3 regions of the Auritidibacter ignavus genome follow, and region 3 is predicted to be linked to each of the others. Evidence: riboswitches for the same ligand, from Rfam matches in the RefSeq annotation. Region 3 holds a riboswitch; each other region holds the start of a gene.

Region 1 (4,058 bases), 1.0 Mb from region 3:
CACAGGGAGCCACACGATGACGAAACTTCTACCCACCACCTCCGCCGGAAGTCTGCCCAAACCCTCCTGGCTGGCCGAGCCAGAAAAACTTTGGTCACCCTGGCAACTGGCAGACCAGGCACTGGCCGAAGGCAAACGCGACGCGCTCTTGCTGGCCCTGGCCGAGCAACGCGGTGCCGGCATCGATATCGTCAGCGACGGCGAACAGACCCGCCAGCACTTCGTGACCACCTTCATTGAGAATCTCAACGGTGTGGATTTTGAAAACCGCAAGGTGGTCCAGATTCGGGAGCGCTATGACGCCTCGGTGCCGGTGGTTGTCGATGAGGTCACGCGCAAAGGGCCGGTGTTCGTCCAGGACGCCCGGGAGCTACGGGCCCACACCGAGGCAACGATCAAATGGGCGCTGCCCGGCCCGATGACCATGGTCGATACGTTGTATGACAACTACTACGGTAGCCGGGAGAAGCTGGCCTGGAAATTTGCCGAGATCCTGAATGAAGAAGCCAAAGAACTCGCCGAAGCCGGAGTGGATATTATCCAGTTCGATGAGCCGGCCTTCAACGTGTTCTTTGACGACGTCAAGGCCTGGGGCGTGCAGGCGCTGGAGCGGGCTGCCCAAGGGCTGAGCTGTCAGACCGCCGTGCATGTCTGTTATGGCTACGGGATTGAGGCCAATACCGAGTGGAAGAAGACCCTAGGCGAGGAATGGCGTCAGTATGAGGAGATCTTCCCCCAGATCCAGCAGTCCAGCATTGATATTGTCTCGCTGGAAGCTCACAACTCGCACGTGCCGATCGAGCTCATTGAGCTGGTGCGTGGCAAGAAGCTGATGGTGGGGGCGATCGATGTGGCCAGCCACACCGTGGAGACCCCCGAAGAGGTCGCTGACACGTTGCGCCAGGCCCTGAAACACGTGGATGCCGAAAACCTCTGGGCCTCCACCAACTGCGGGATGGCCCCGTTGCCACGGGATGTGGCCCGAGCCAAGCTCCGTGCCTTGAGCGCTGGGGCCGCGATCCTGCGAGAAGAACTGAGCTCCTAACCCCATACCGGCAACGCTGTGCACGCGGTCGTCCGGGGTGTAACAACCTCGGCCACCGCGTGTGATGGGCCTGAACTTCGGTAGGATGTGGGTGACCTCACGGGCGCTCTGAGCACAGAGCTGAGATCGGACCAAGGCTGTCCGAGCACCGTTTGAACCTGTGCGGGTCATGCCGGCGAAGGAAGAAGGAGTTCTTGCATGACGCATACCTCACCCCTGAACTATTCCACCCACAGCGCTGACTACCTCGTTGACGAAGAGCACGGGATTAAGGTCCCGGTCACCCGCATCCGCCAGGATGATTCTCCCAACGGTGAGCGCAATGAACCGTTCACGGTCTATCGCACCACCGGGCCCGGCTCGGATCCGGTCCGGGGTTTGTCCGGGTTGCGCGAGCAATGGATTGCTGCTCGCGAGGATATCGAGACCTACCAGGCCCGCGGCCGGAAGCTGGAAGATGACGGCGCCAAGGCGCTACGTCGTGGGGCGGCCAGCCAAGAGTGGCAGGGCGCCCAACGGGCCCCGCTGCGGGCCAAGCCCGGGCGTCGGGTGACCCAGATGCACTACGCCCGCAACGGGCAGATCACCCCGGAAATGCGGTTCGTGGCCCTGCGCGAGGGCGTGGATGTCGAGCTGGTGCGTTCCGAGGTGGCCGCCGGTCGGGCGATTATCCCTAATAACGTCAACCACCCCGAATCCGAGCCGATGATTATCGGTAAGGCCTTCAGTGTGAAGGTCAACGCCAATATTGGAAATTCCGCGGTGACCTCCTCGATCGCTGAAGAGGTCTCCAAGATGCAGTGGGCCACCCAGTGGGGTGCTGATACCGTGATGGATTTGTCCACCGGCGATGACATTCACACCACCCGTGAGTGGATTATCCGCAACTCGCCGGTACCGATCGGTACCGTGCCGATTTATCAGGCGCTGGAGAAAGTCAACGGCGACCACCAGGCGCTGACCTGGGAGATCTTCCGCGACACGGTGATCGAACAGTGCGAACAAGGTGTGGACTACATGACGATCCACGCCGGTGTGTTGTTGCGCTACGTGCCGTTGACCGCCGAGCGGGTGACCGGGATTGTCTCCCGCGGTGGCTCGATTATGGCCGGCTGGTGCCTGGGCCATCATCAGGAGAGCTTTTTGTACGAGAACTTTGATGAGCTGTGCGAGATCTTCGCCCAGTACGATGTGGCCTTCTCCCTGGGAGACGGGTTACGCCCGGGCTCGTTGGCCGATGCCAACGATGATGCGCAGTTCGCCGAGTTGGAGACCCTGGCCGAGCTGACCCAGCGGGCCTGGGAGTACGACGTGCAGGTCATGGTCGAAGGCCCCGGCCACATTCCGTTGCATTTGGTGCGCGAGAATGTCGAGAAACAACAACAACTGTGCCACGGTGCCCCGTTCTACACGCTCGGGCCGCTGGTGACCGATATTGCCCCGGGATATGACCATATCACCAGCGCCATCGGCGCCACTGAGATTGCCCGGTACGGGACCGCGATGCTGTGCTACGTGACCCCGAAGGAACACCTGGGGTTGCCGAACCGGGATGACGTGAAAACCGGGGTGATCACCTATAAGATCGCTGCCCACGCCGCGGATGTGGCCAAGGGCCACCCGGGGGCTCGGGACCGGGATGATGCGCTGTCGAAGGCACGGTTCGAGTTCCGGTGGCGCGATCAGTTCGGGCTGTCGTTGGACCCGCAGACCGCCGAGGAATTCCACGACGAGACTCTGCCGGCCGAACCGGCTAAGACCGCGCATTTCTGCTCGATGTGCGGGCCGAAATTCTGCTCGATGCGGATCTCGCAAGATATTCGGGATGAGTTCGGCAATGTCGATGAACAAGCCCGGATCGTGCAACAGGGCATGGCGGCCAAGGCGCGGGAGTTTCGGGAGGCCGGGGGCACCGTATACCTTCCGGACCCGGCGTTCCCGGCCCGCTAGGAGGACCCCGTTACGTAGTCTGCCCGGTGGTGGCGCGTGGAAGCGTGACGGTCACGATCAGTCCACCACCCGGGCGGGCCGTGAGCTCCAGCGCACCGTGGGAACGTTCCACGATGGCGGCCACAATCGCCAGGCCGAGCCCACGGCTGGCGCCACCGGCGCGGCCCCGGGCAGTGTGGAAGGGCTCGGTCAAATGGGCAAGGACCTCGGGATCAATGATCTCACCGGCACCCTCCACCTGAAGCTGTACATCACCGGTCTCATCCGTGTCGACCGGGGGCTTAGCGGGGCCCAGGGTTGCGGTGCGCACGGTGAGCACACCGTTGTCCCGATTGTGCCGGATCGCGTTTTCCACCAGATTCTGCATCAATTGCACGAGCAATCGCTCGTCGGCGTCGGCCACCGCCGGACCCAACTCGGTGGTGACCTGTAGCCCGCGCTCGTCGGCGGCGACGGTGTACTGGTCGAGCACCGTCTCGGCGACCTCGGCAAGATCCACCGGGCCGGTCTGAATTCCGCCGGCTTCGGCCTCGGCCAAGTCCAGCAGGGATTCCACGGTGCTACTACTGCGCGCATTGAGTTCGGCCAATCGCTCGAGTACTTGGCGATCCACGACCCCGGGGGTTGCCCGGGCCACATCCAGGATGGTTTTGGAGGCAGCCAGCGGGGTGCGTAGCTCGTGGGAGGCATTGGCGGCAAACCGGCGTTGGGCGGTGTTATAGCGCTGAATGTTCTCCAGCATCGCATCGAAGGTCTGGGCTAGATCGACGATCTCATCGCGGGGCCCGGTCAGTCCGATCCGATGGTCCAACCGGCCACTGGCAGCGATCTGGGCGGCCTCGTTGATCTGGGCCAGCGGACGCAGCATCCGACCGGCCAGCCACCAGGCGACCAGCGAACTGAGTACAGCCAAGATCAGCAGCACAATAACCGAGACGGTGATCAGCAACGTGATGAGATCTTCGCGACTGTGGACCTCGACAGAGAAACTGCCGCCGGGGCTCTCGGCGCCATCAGCCACCTCTGATCCCTCGGTCCCGGCCGGTGGGTGGGTGCTATCGGG
Region 2 (4,058 bases), 670 kb from region 3:
GTGACCGGCGGGTTGAACACACAGGCCATGCGCAGCTCGGTTTCAGCGCGCACGGTGTGCTTCTCGTGACCATCCAGCAGGTACAGGGTGCCGTCCTTGAGTTCGTGAACTTCACCGGTCTCTTCGTTGGTCAAGGTACCGTTACCCTGCACGCAGTAGACGGCCTCGATATGATTCTGGTAATGGAAGGTCGAGGTCGTGCCGGCGTAAATCACGGTATCGTGCATGGAGAAACCAACACCTTCGCGGGCGAGCACCATGCGACGTGAGCGCCAGTTCTCCGAGGTTACGTCACGCTCGGTGTCATTGGTGTCATCACGGTTAATAACGTACATATCAAGTTCCTTTCACTGGCTGGCGCCGACCTGACGCCGCGGCCAGCCGGTTGTTACTGACGTCGTGGTCTATGCCGTCAATTTAGGCGTTAGCCAGGTTGTCTTCGTTCTGTCCGCCGGTAATACTGCTGACATCGGCCCCGGTCAGCTCGCCGAGGATTTCGGCGATCAGATTCATACCGCGCTCCAGCTCGTCGAGCTCGGTGGTCAGCGGTGGCATGATCTTGAGAACTTCGTCTTCCGGACCCGAGGTTTCCAGCAACATGCCACGCTTGAAGGCTTCAGCAGCCACTTTGCCTGCCAGGTCTTGATCTTCGAAGTAGATACCGGTCAGCAGACCACGGCCACGCACTGCAGATCCGGAAGCAGCAGCGGTAATCTTGATCAGCTTGTCCTGAACCAGCTCGATAGCCTGAGCCAGGTGACCCTTCTCGAAAGTGTCATCGGCCCAGAACTCACGCAAGGTGGCAGCACCGGTCACCAGCGCCAGGGCGTTGCCACGGAACGTACCGTTGTGCTCACCCGGACCCCACACATCCAGTTCAGACTTGAACAGGGTCAGCGCCAGCGGCTGACCGGAACCGGAAATGGACTTAGACACGCAGACAATGTCCGGGGTAATACCGGCTTCTTCGAAGGAGAAAAAGCTACCGGTACGACCGCAACCGGCCTGCACATCGTCAACAATCAGCAAGATTTCGTGGCTCTTGCACAGCTTGGCCAGCTGACGCAACCATTCGGCGCGTGCGGCACGCAGACCACCTTCACCCTGAACGGTTTCGACGATAATGGCGGCTGGCTTATCGACACCGGATCCGGAGTCTTCCAGAACGCGCTCCAGCCAGATGAAGTCTTCGGTCTCGCCGTTGAAGTAGTCGTCGTAGGGAATTTTCGAGCTGTTGGTCAGCGGAATACCCGCACCCTTACGCTTCATCGAGTTACCGGTGACTGACAGCGAACCCAGGGTCATGCCGTGGAAGGCGTTGGTGAACGACAGAATGTGCTGGCGTCCGGTGACCTTACGGGCCAACTTCAGTGCGGCCTCAACAGTGTTGGTACCGGTCGGGCCAGGGAACATGACCTTGTAGTCCAGACCGCGGGGCTCGAGGATGACTTTCTTGAAGGTTTCCAAGAAGTCGCGACGTGCCGGGGTCATCATGTCCAGCGAGTGCAACGGGCCACCGTTGTCCAGGTACTCGCGGATGGCGTCGATCAGCTTGGGGTGGTTGTGTCCGTAGTTCAGAGCACCAGCCCCGGCGAAGAAGTCCAGGTAGTCGGTGCCATCTTCGGCGATCTGGTGGGAGCCAGATGCTTTGACGAACACGGTCGGCCAGGAGCGGGAATAGCTGCGAACCTCGGACTCTGTTGTCTGAAAAATCTCGGTATCCATGGGGAATTCCTTTCCGTGGAAAAGTTGTCTCGACCCATCTCTCCGCCAGCGAGCGGGATCAGTGCGATCCTGCTCTAGCTGTTCAGCGGTGCGATGTGGTGAAGGTATTCGGTGGGCTGATCGTCGGGGTACATCTCAGGGGTGAATAAGGGGGTAATCTCTTCACCAGCGTTGTTGCGCTTGGCAAAGGAAGCAAACAGGGCGTTGGAGGCTTTATTCGTGGAGGTAATGGTCGTCTCCAACACTTTCGGCTGCACCGATTCGTTGAGCGCGTCCAACATCTGAGAGGCCACGCGCAGTCCCCGAGCGGCTTCGTCGACGCCAACTTGCCAGACCATCAACGTGTCTGGGGCATCAGGGCGGATGTAGCCGGTAATGAACCCGACGACTTCACCATCGAGTTCGGCAACAACGGAGGTTTGGGAGAAATCTCGAACCCACAGCAGATAGCTATACGAGGAGTTCAAGTCCAAGACGCCCGTGTCACGAGCGATCCGATAAATTTTTGCTCCGTCTCCGGGAGCGAACGGTCGAACCGTGATAGCGCGGGGTTTGTCGGTCGGGTGGTCTGGAAGGGTCTTTGTGTCATCCATCTTTTTTCACAATAGACGACTGAAAAATGCTTTCAACCCGCCCCTGACGCCTGTGTGGGCCCATTTTAGGCCGGAAAAAACGCCTAAACCGTTGATAATCATTAGGGACCCGGAGAGCGCCAGGGCTCGAGAAGCCGAGCCAAAAGCTGTTACCAAATTGTTATACAAGACATGTTGGATGTCACATTTTAAGTGGGGTAGCCTCCCGATTCTACACTCGAGCTCATCTCACGGCGTTCAGGAGTTGGGTTGGTGAACAGGTCTTCGGTAGGGTTTTTCTCATCGACAGGGGAGCACCACCGTGGTGCTGAGAGTGCGAACGCATTTCGCAGACCCTCGAACCTGATTCCGGGCCATGCCGGCGAAGGGAGTCGAGTATCTCTCCTTGCACCGTGGGCTAATCGCGGGTGATTCTCACCTCACCCAGGGTGCTCGCCCTCCTATCCCTTGAAGGAGGATATGCACTGATGTCGCACCTCACCCATCACTCACCTGGGCCCGCCCGGTCTCACCGTCGAAAGATCAGCACGGTGTTCGGGCTCTCGGCGGTGGTAGCGCTGGTACTGTCAGGATGTTCGGCCGCAGATCAGGCAGATAATAATGGTGGAGACAACGGTGACGAGAACCAGACAGTTACCATGATGACTCACGATTCCTTCAGTGTCTCCGAGGAATTGCTCGCGCAGTTTGAAGAGGAATCCGGTTACACCGTCACCACCACAGCCCCCGGTGACGCCGGGGCTGTCGTCAACCAGCTCATCCTGCAACAGGACTCCCCCACCGTGGACGGCTTCTTCGGGGTGGAGAATTATTCGGCTCAGACGCTGTTGGACGAAAACTTCCTGCAGGATTATTCCGGTCAACTTCCAGAATCTGCCCAAAACCTCGCCGTTGATGGCTCGGACGCGCTGGTGCCGATCGACCACGGTCAGGTGTGCATCAACGCTGATACCGAGTGGTTTGACGACAACGACCTGGAGCTTCCGGAGACCTTGGACGATCTCACTGATGAGAACTACAAGGACCTGTTGGTCACCAGTGACCCGAATGATTCCTCCCCGGGCCTGGCGTTCTTGGTTGCCACCCGGACGGAATTCGGCGACGATGCCGAACAGTACTGGGAAGACCTGTTCGATAACGGGGTGAAAGTCGCCGGTGGCTGGTCTGATGCTTATTACACCGACTTCTCCGGTTCTGAAGGTGAAGGACCCTACCCGCTGGTGGTGTCTTACTCCTCGTCACCGGCCGCTGAAGAAGGTCGGACCACCAGCATTGACGGCACCTGCATCCAGCAAATCGAATATGCTGGCGTGCTGGAGGATGCCGAGAACCCCGAGGGCGCTCAGGCTTTCATCGACTTCATGCTCTCCGAAGAATTCCAGGCGGATATTCCTGAGCAGATGTTTATGTATCCGGTCGATGACAGCATCGAGCTGCCAGACGAGTGGAGCGAATATGCCTCACTGACCGAGGACCCCATTGAGCCGGATCTGCAAGAGGTCGCGGACCAGCGTGAAGACTGGCTGAACTCTTGGACCGAAACCTATGAGGCCCAGTAGTCGTCTCTATGGCGTCCCGCCTTGTTGTCTGGTTGGTTGCTTGCCTTACTGGTAGGTGACCAACCAGGGGGTGGGATTCACCTGGTCGTAGGTTTGTGCCGGCGTCAGCATGGGCTGGTCTTGACGGTAGAAGTTCTTCCACGCCGGCCACATATCCTCGGGCAAGTCCTCGGTGAGCACG
Region 3 (4,058 bases):
AGGTTGCCGAAGAAATTCGGCACGCCAAGTTAGCACACCAGCTGAAAGAAGACGGGGAGCTCGATACCGTCACCTTCCTCGGTGCCCACCTGGTCCCGGCGGGCGTGGACGCCGATGAGTACCTGGCCGATGTCAACGGCCCGATGCTGGAAGGTGTGACGCCATACGTGGATTGGGCCGACGTATTCTGTGAACGGGGCGCCTTCAACGAAGACCAATCCCGGAGCGTATTGCAACACGCCAAAGATGCTGGTCTGGGTTTACGGGTACACGGCAACCAGTTGGGAGAAGGCCCCGGTGTGAGACTCGCCGTGGAGATGGGAGCCACCAGTGTGGACCACGTGAACTACTTGAGCGATTCGGACGTCGAGGCCCTGGCAGGATCCTGGAGCGATGGTGATCGGGACAATGGCACCGGACAACGTGGCACTGTGGCAACCTGCTTGCCGGCCTGCGACCTGTCCACCCGCGAACAGCTGGCTCCGGGCCGTCGCCTGCTTGATGCGGGTGCCGTGATTGCGTTGGCCTCCAACTGCAACCCGGGCACCAGCTATACCTCGTCGATGAACTTCTGCGTGGGTACCGCTGTGCTCCAGATGGGGTTGAGCTTGCACGAAGCTATCCGGGCTGCCACACTGGGTGGCGCCATCGCCGTGGGGGCTGACGATGAAGTCGGCTCCCTGGAAGTCGGAAAACGAGCCGATCTTCACCTGCTGAACGCCCCCGCTGCCATCCACTTGGCCTACCGCCCTGGAATGCCCATGACGCATTCGGTCTGGCGTCGCGGCGTTCGTGCAGTGTAAACCGTCCGTGAGCTTCGTGATTTGAGAACAGGGGTAGATTGTATGGCTCTTATTGACACCATGAACAAAGAGAACTGGAGTGGCCGTGTCGACGGGGACGGGCCAGAGCACCTGCGGTGGCACCAAGCCGTCCGTCCCTTCTCGGCTACAGCCGAATCAGGAACCGCACTGCTAGGGTTCCGCTCCGATGAAGGCGTGAAACGCAATATGGGTCGTCCTGGAGCAGTGGAAGGACCTCAGTCCTTGCGCCAGGCATTAGGCGGATTCGCGTTGCCGGAACCGATCAGCATCTACGATGCCGGAGACATTGACACCGGGGCTGAGCTCGAAGAAGGTCAGAAAGAATTCGGTGACAATCTGAGCACCCTGCTGGACCAAGGCCACTTCACCGTCGGATTAGGCGGGGGCCATGAAATTACCTGGGCCAGTTTTCTGGGTGTTTCCCACTTCCTGCGTGCTGGTGACGCCTCAGACCGTTCGCTGTCAGGCTCGGCAAAATTAGGCATCGTGAATCTGGATGCTCACTTTGACAACCGGGACGCCGGCTTTGCGACCTCCGGAACCGGATTCTTTCAAATCGCTGAGCATGAGCATCTTGCCGGCCGTGACCTGCACTACGCCGCCCTGGGCATTGCTGAGCAAGCCAACACCAAAATTCTGTTCGACCGCGCGAAATCTGAGAATGTGGCCGTCCTCCTTGACCGGGAGGCCACCATCGATCACAAGAGCGCTGTGACAGAGTTTGTGGAGTCGTTCCTGGCAGATCTGGATGCGGTCTACCTGACCCTGGACTTGGATGTGCTTTCGGCCGATGTTGCTCCGGGCGTCAGCGCTCCGGCAGCTGTTGGTGTCTCGCCCCATGTGATTGAGTACGTGATCGGTCTGGTGGCCCGCAGTGGGAAACTACTACATTTTGATGTCGCCGAGTTGAGCCCGAAGCACGATATTGGTGGGCGCACCGCGAGAACTGCGGCCCGGATGATTCACCGTGCCGTGATCGAAAAGCAGTAATGTTCGGATAGAGCCTTCCGGGCCTTCGGGTCCCAAAAACGCTCAGACGGCAACAGGGTTAGTCCAGCCACGCATAGGGGGCTGGACTGACCTTGTTTAAAGAGCCCTGAGAGTGCCCGGCTGTGCACTCGATGAACGAGCAACACCCTAGACGCAAAATGAGGCCATTCGATACAGTGTTGAACGACACGGGGTGCCTGAGAATGGGCTGAGATTAAACCCGAGAACCTGATCGAATTAATCTTCGCGGAGGGATGTCATTGCGGTGCTGGTACCGAATCTTGGTACCTGTGGAGCGAGTCAACGTCAGGCCTTATTCTGAGTGCACGATCGTGTCCTGAGTTTTTCTGTGCAAGAACGGAAAGGACAACAGGACGGAATGAGCCAACGTTTTAGTCAAGAACTCCTTGAAGCCAATCGCGCCACCTGGGATGAAGCGATTAATCACCGGTTCGTGACCGAGCTTTTCGAGGGAACAATCGATGACGCCGTGATGGCCGGATATCTCGACCAGGACTACCGCTTCTTTGAAGCGTTCTTACAGTTACTGGGCGCCGCCATCACCACCGCGGACCGGCTCGATGCACGGTTACGATACGCCAGCTTCGCCGGAGAAATGGTCAATAGTGAAGACACCTACTTCCAGCGAGCCTTTGACGCACTGGGCGTTACCGATGAACTCCGCGCATCGACTCCAGACACCCCGAGTGCCGGCGGTTTCGTCGATCTGATGCGGGAAGCGGCATCCTCACAAAACTACAGTGCGGTGGTCGCGGTGCTGATGGTCACCGAGTGCTTGTACCGAGACTGGGCGGCCCGAGCTCCCGAAAACCATCCGGAGAGTTTTGTTCATCACGAATGGATCACCTTGCACGACAACCCGGACTTCTTGAATTTCGCGACCTTCCTCGAACAGGAGGCCGACCGTTCCGGGGCGCAAGATGCCGAGACCGCCCACGACTTTTTCCGCCGGGCGGTGGAGCTTGAGCTCGGCTTCTTCAACGACACCTATAAGTACCCGCTGAAAGGAATCCACGCATGACGTTGTTCAACGATCTGAAGCAGGCCAACCTGGAGGTGTGGCAGTCCTATACTCGTCACGAATTTATCCAAAAGTTGGCCGATGAATCCCTAGAACTCGAAGCCTTCCAGCGCTACCTGATTCAGGACTACCACTTCCTGATTCACTTTGCCCGCGCCTACGGACTGGCCGTGTATAAGCAACACACGCTCGAGGGCATCCAACATTCGATGGATGGGCTGAAGAACATTGTCTGGGAAACCGGATTACACACCTCGATGACCGCCGAGTGGGGGATCAGCCCCGAGGAACTGAACGCGACCCCTGAGGACCTTGGCACGGTGGCCTACACCCGCTACGTGCTCGACACTGCGCTGACCGGTACCCTGCTGGACCTGTACGTCTCCCTGGCACCGTGTCTGATCGGCTACGCCGAAATCGGTGCCGAGATTGCACCGGCCCTGGAGAAAAACCCCGACCACCGGTATAAAGAGTGGATCGAAACCTACATTGATCCACAGTTTGTCAAAGCCTCGGAACAAGAGGTTGACAACCTCGACGCGCTGGCTGGCGAGGGGCCGTTGTCTGACCAGCGATTCGCCGAGTTGTCACACATCTTTGCCACCGCCTCACGCTTGGAAGCCGAGTTCTGGCAACAAGCACTCTAAGTGGCTAGGCCCGTAGGGCGAGGTGATTGACGGGCCCGTGCCCGGTCTGCGGAGCATAGGAGAGTTCCCAGTGTGCCCCAGCGGCCAGGGCGCGGGCCAGATCAGTTTGGCCCTTCTTGATCCACGCCAACAGATCCTCGGAGCTTGGCGGGGTCTGAGCGGATACGTTCAGGGCCGCCCGGGCTGCGATTGCTGACGACAACGTGCACCCGGTGCCGTGCGTATTGCGGGTGCTAACACGGGGGATCGGTAGCGAATAAGCTTCACCGTTGATGACGACCACATCGGTCATCTCCTGGGTGTCGTGGTAGAGGTGACCACCTTTGACCATCACCGCTCCAGTTCCATGCTGAGCCACAACGTGGGCCTGTTCAGTCATCTGTTCGAGACTTTCGGCCTCAGCATCGGCATCGGAGAGCCACGCAGCTTCGGGAAGGTTGGGGGTCACCACATCCGCTAACGGAAGCAGGTGCTCGACCATCGCCAGAGCGGCATCGTCATCGGACAAGCTATCTCCGCTGGTGGCTACCAGTACCGGGTCGACGACGAGAACAC

Evidence for each region. Region 3 has a riboswitch for thiamine pyrophosphate ahead of QDX22_RS04110 (TenA family protein). Riboswitches for the same ligand answer to the same signal wherever they lie in the genome.
Region 1: another riboswitch for thiamine pyrophosphate. It lies ahead of thiC (phosphomethylpyrimidine synthase ThiC); the one in region 3 lies ahead of QDX22_RS04110 (TenA family protein).
Region 2: another riboswitch for thiamine pyrophosphate. It lies ahead of QDX22_RS07345 (thiamine ABC transporter substrate-binding protein); the one in region 3 lies ahead of QDX22_RS04110 (TenA family protein).

What each region holds. Positions count from the first base shown of each region.
Region 1 is NZ_CP122564.1:1,978,894-1,982,951, forward strand. Features, by position in the region: gene QDX22_RS09050 (putative oxygenase MesX) at 1-20, shown strand, start outside; gene QDX22_RS09055 (methionine synthase) at 17-1,045, shown strand; TPP riboswitch at 1,135-1,246, shown strand; gene thiC (phosphomethylpyrimidine synthase ThiC) at 1,244-2,995, shown strand; gene QDX22_RS09065 (sensor histidine kinase) at 3,006-4,058, opposite strand, start outside.
Region 2 is NZ_CP122564.1:1,600,451-1,604,508, forward strand. Features, by position in the region: gene QDX22_RS07330 (ectoine synthase) at 1-335, opposite strand, end outside; gene ectB (diaminobutyrate--2-oxoglutarate transaminase) at 418-1,725, opposite strand; gene ectA (diaminobutyrate acetyltransferase) at 1,800-2,318, opposite strand; TPP riboswitch at 2,596-2,705, shown strand; gene QDX22_RS07345 (thiamine ABC transporter substrate-binding protein) at 2,786-3,877, shown strand; gene QDX22_RS07350 (hypothetical protein) at 3,923-4,058, opposite strand, start outside.
Region 3 is NZ_CP122564.1:932,169-936,226, reverse strand. Features, by position in the region: gene hutI (imidazolonepropionase) at 1-803, shown strand, start outside; gene hutG (formimidoylglutamase) at 846-1,814, shown strand; TPP riboswitch at 1,994-2,086, shown strand; gene QDX22_RS04110 (TenA family protein) at 2,194-2,856, shown strand; gene QDX22_RS04105 (TenA family protein) at 2,853-3,503, shown strand; gene thiD (bifunctional hydroxymethylpyrimidine kinase/phosphomethylpyrimidine kinase) at 3,508-4,058, opposite strand, start outside.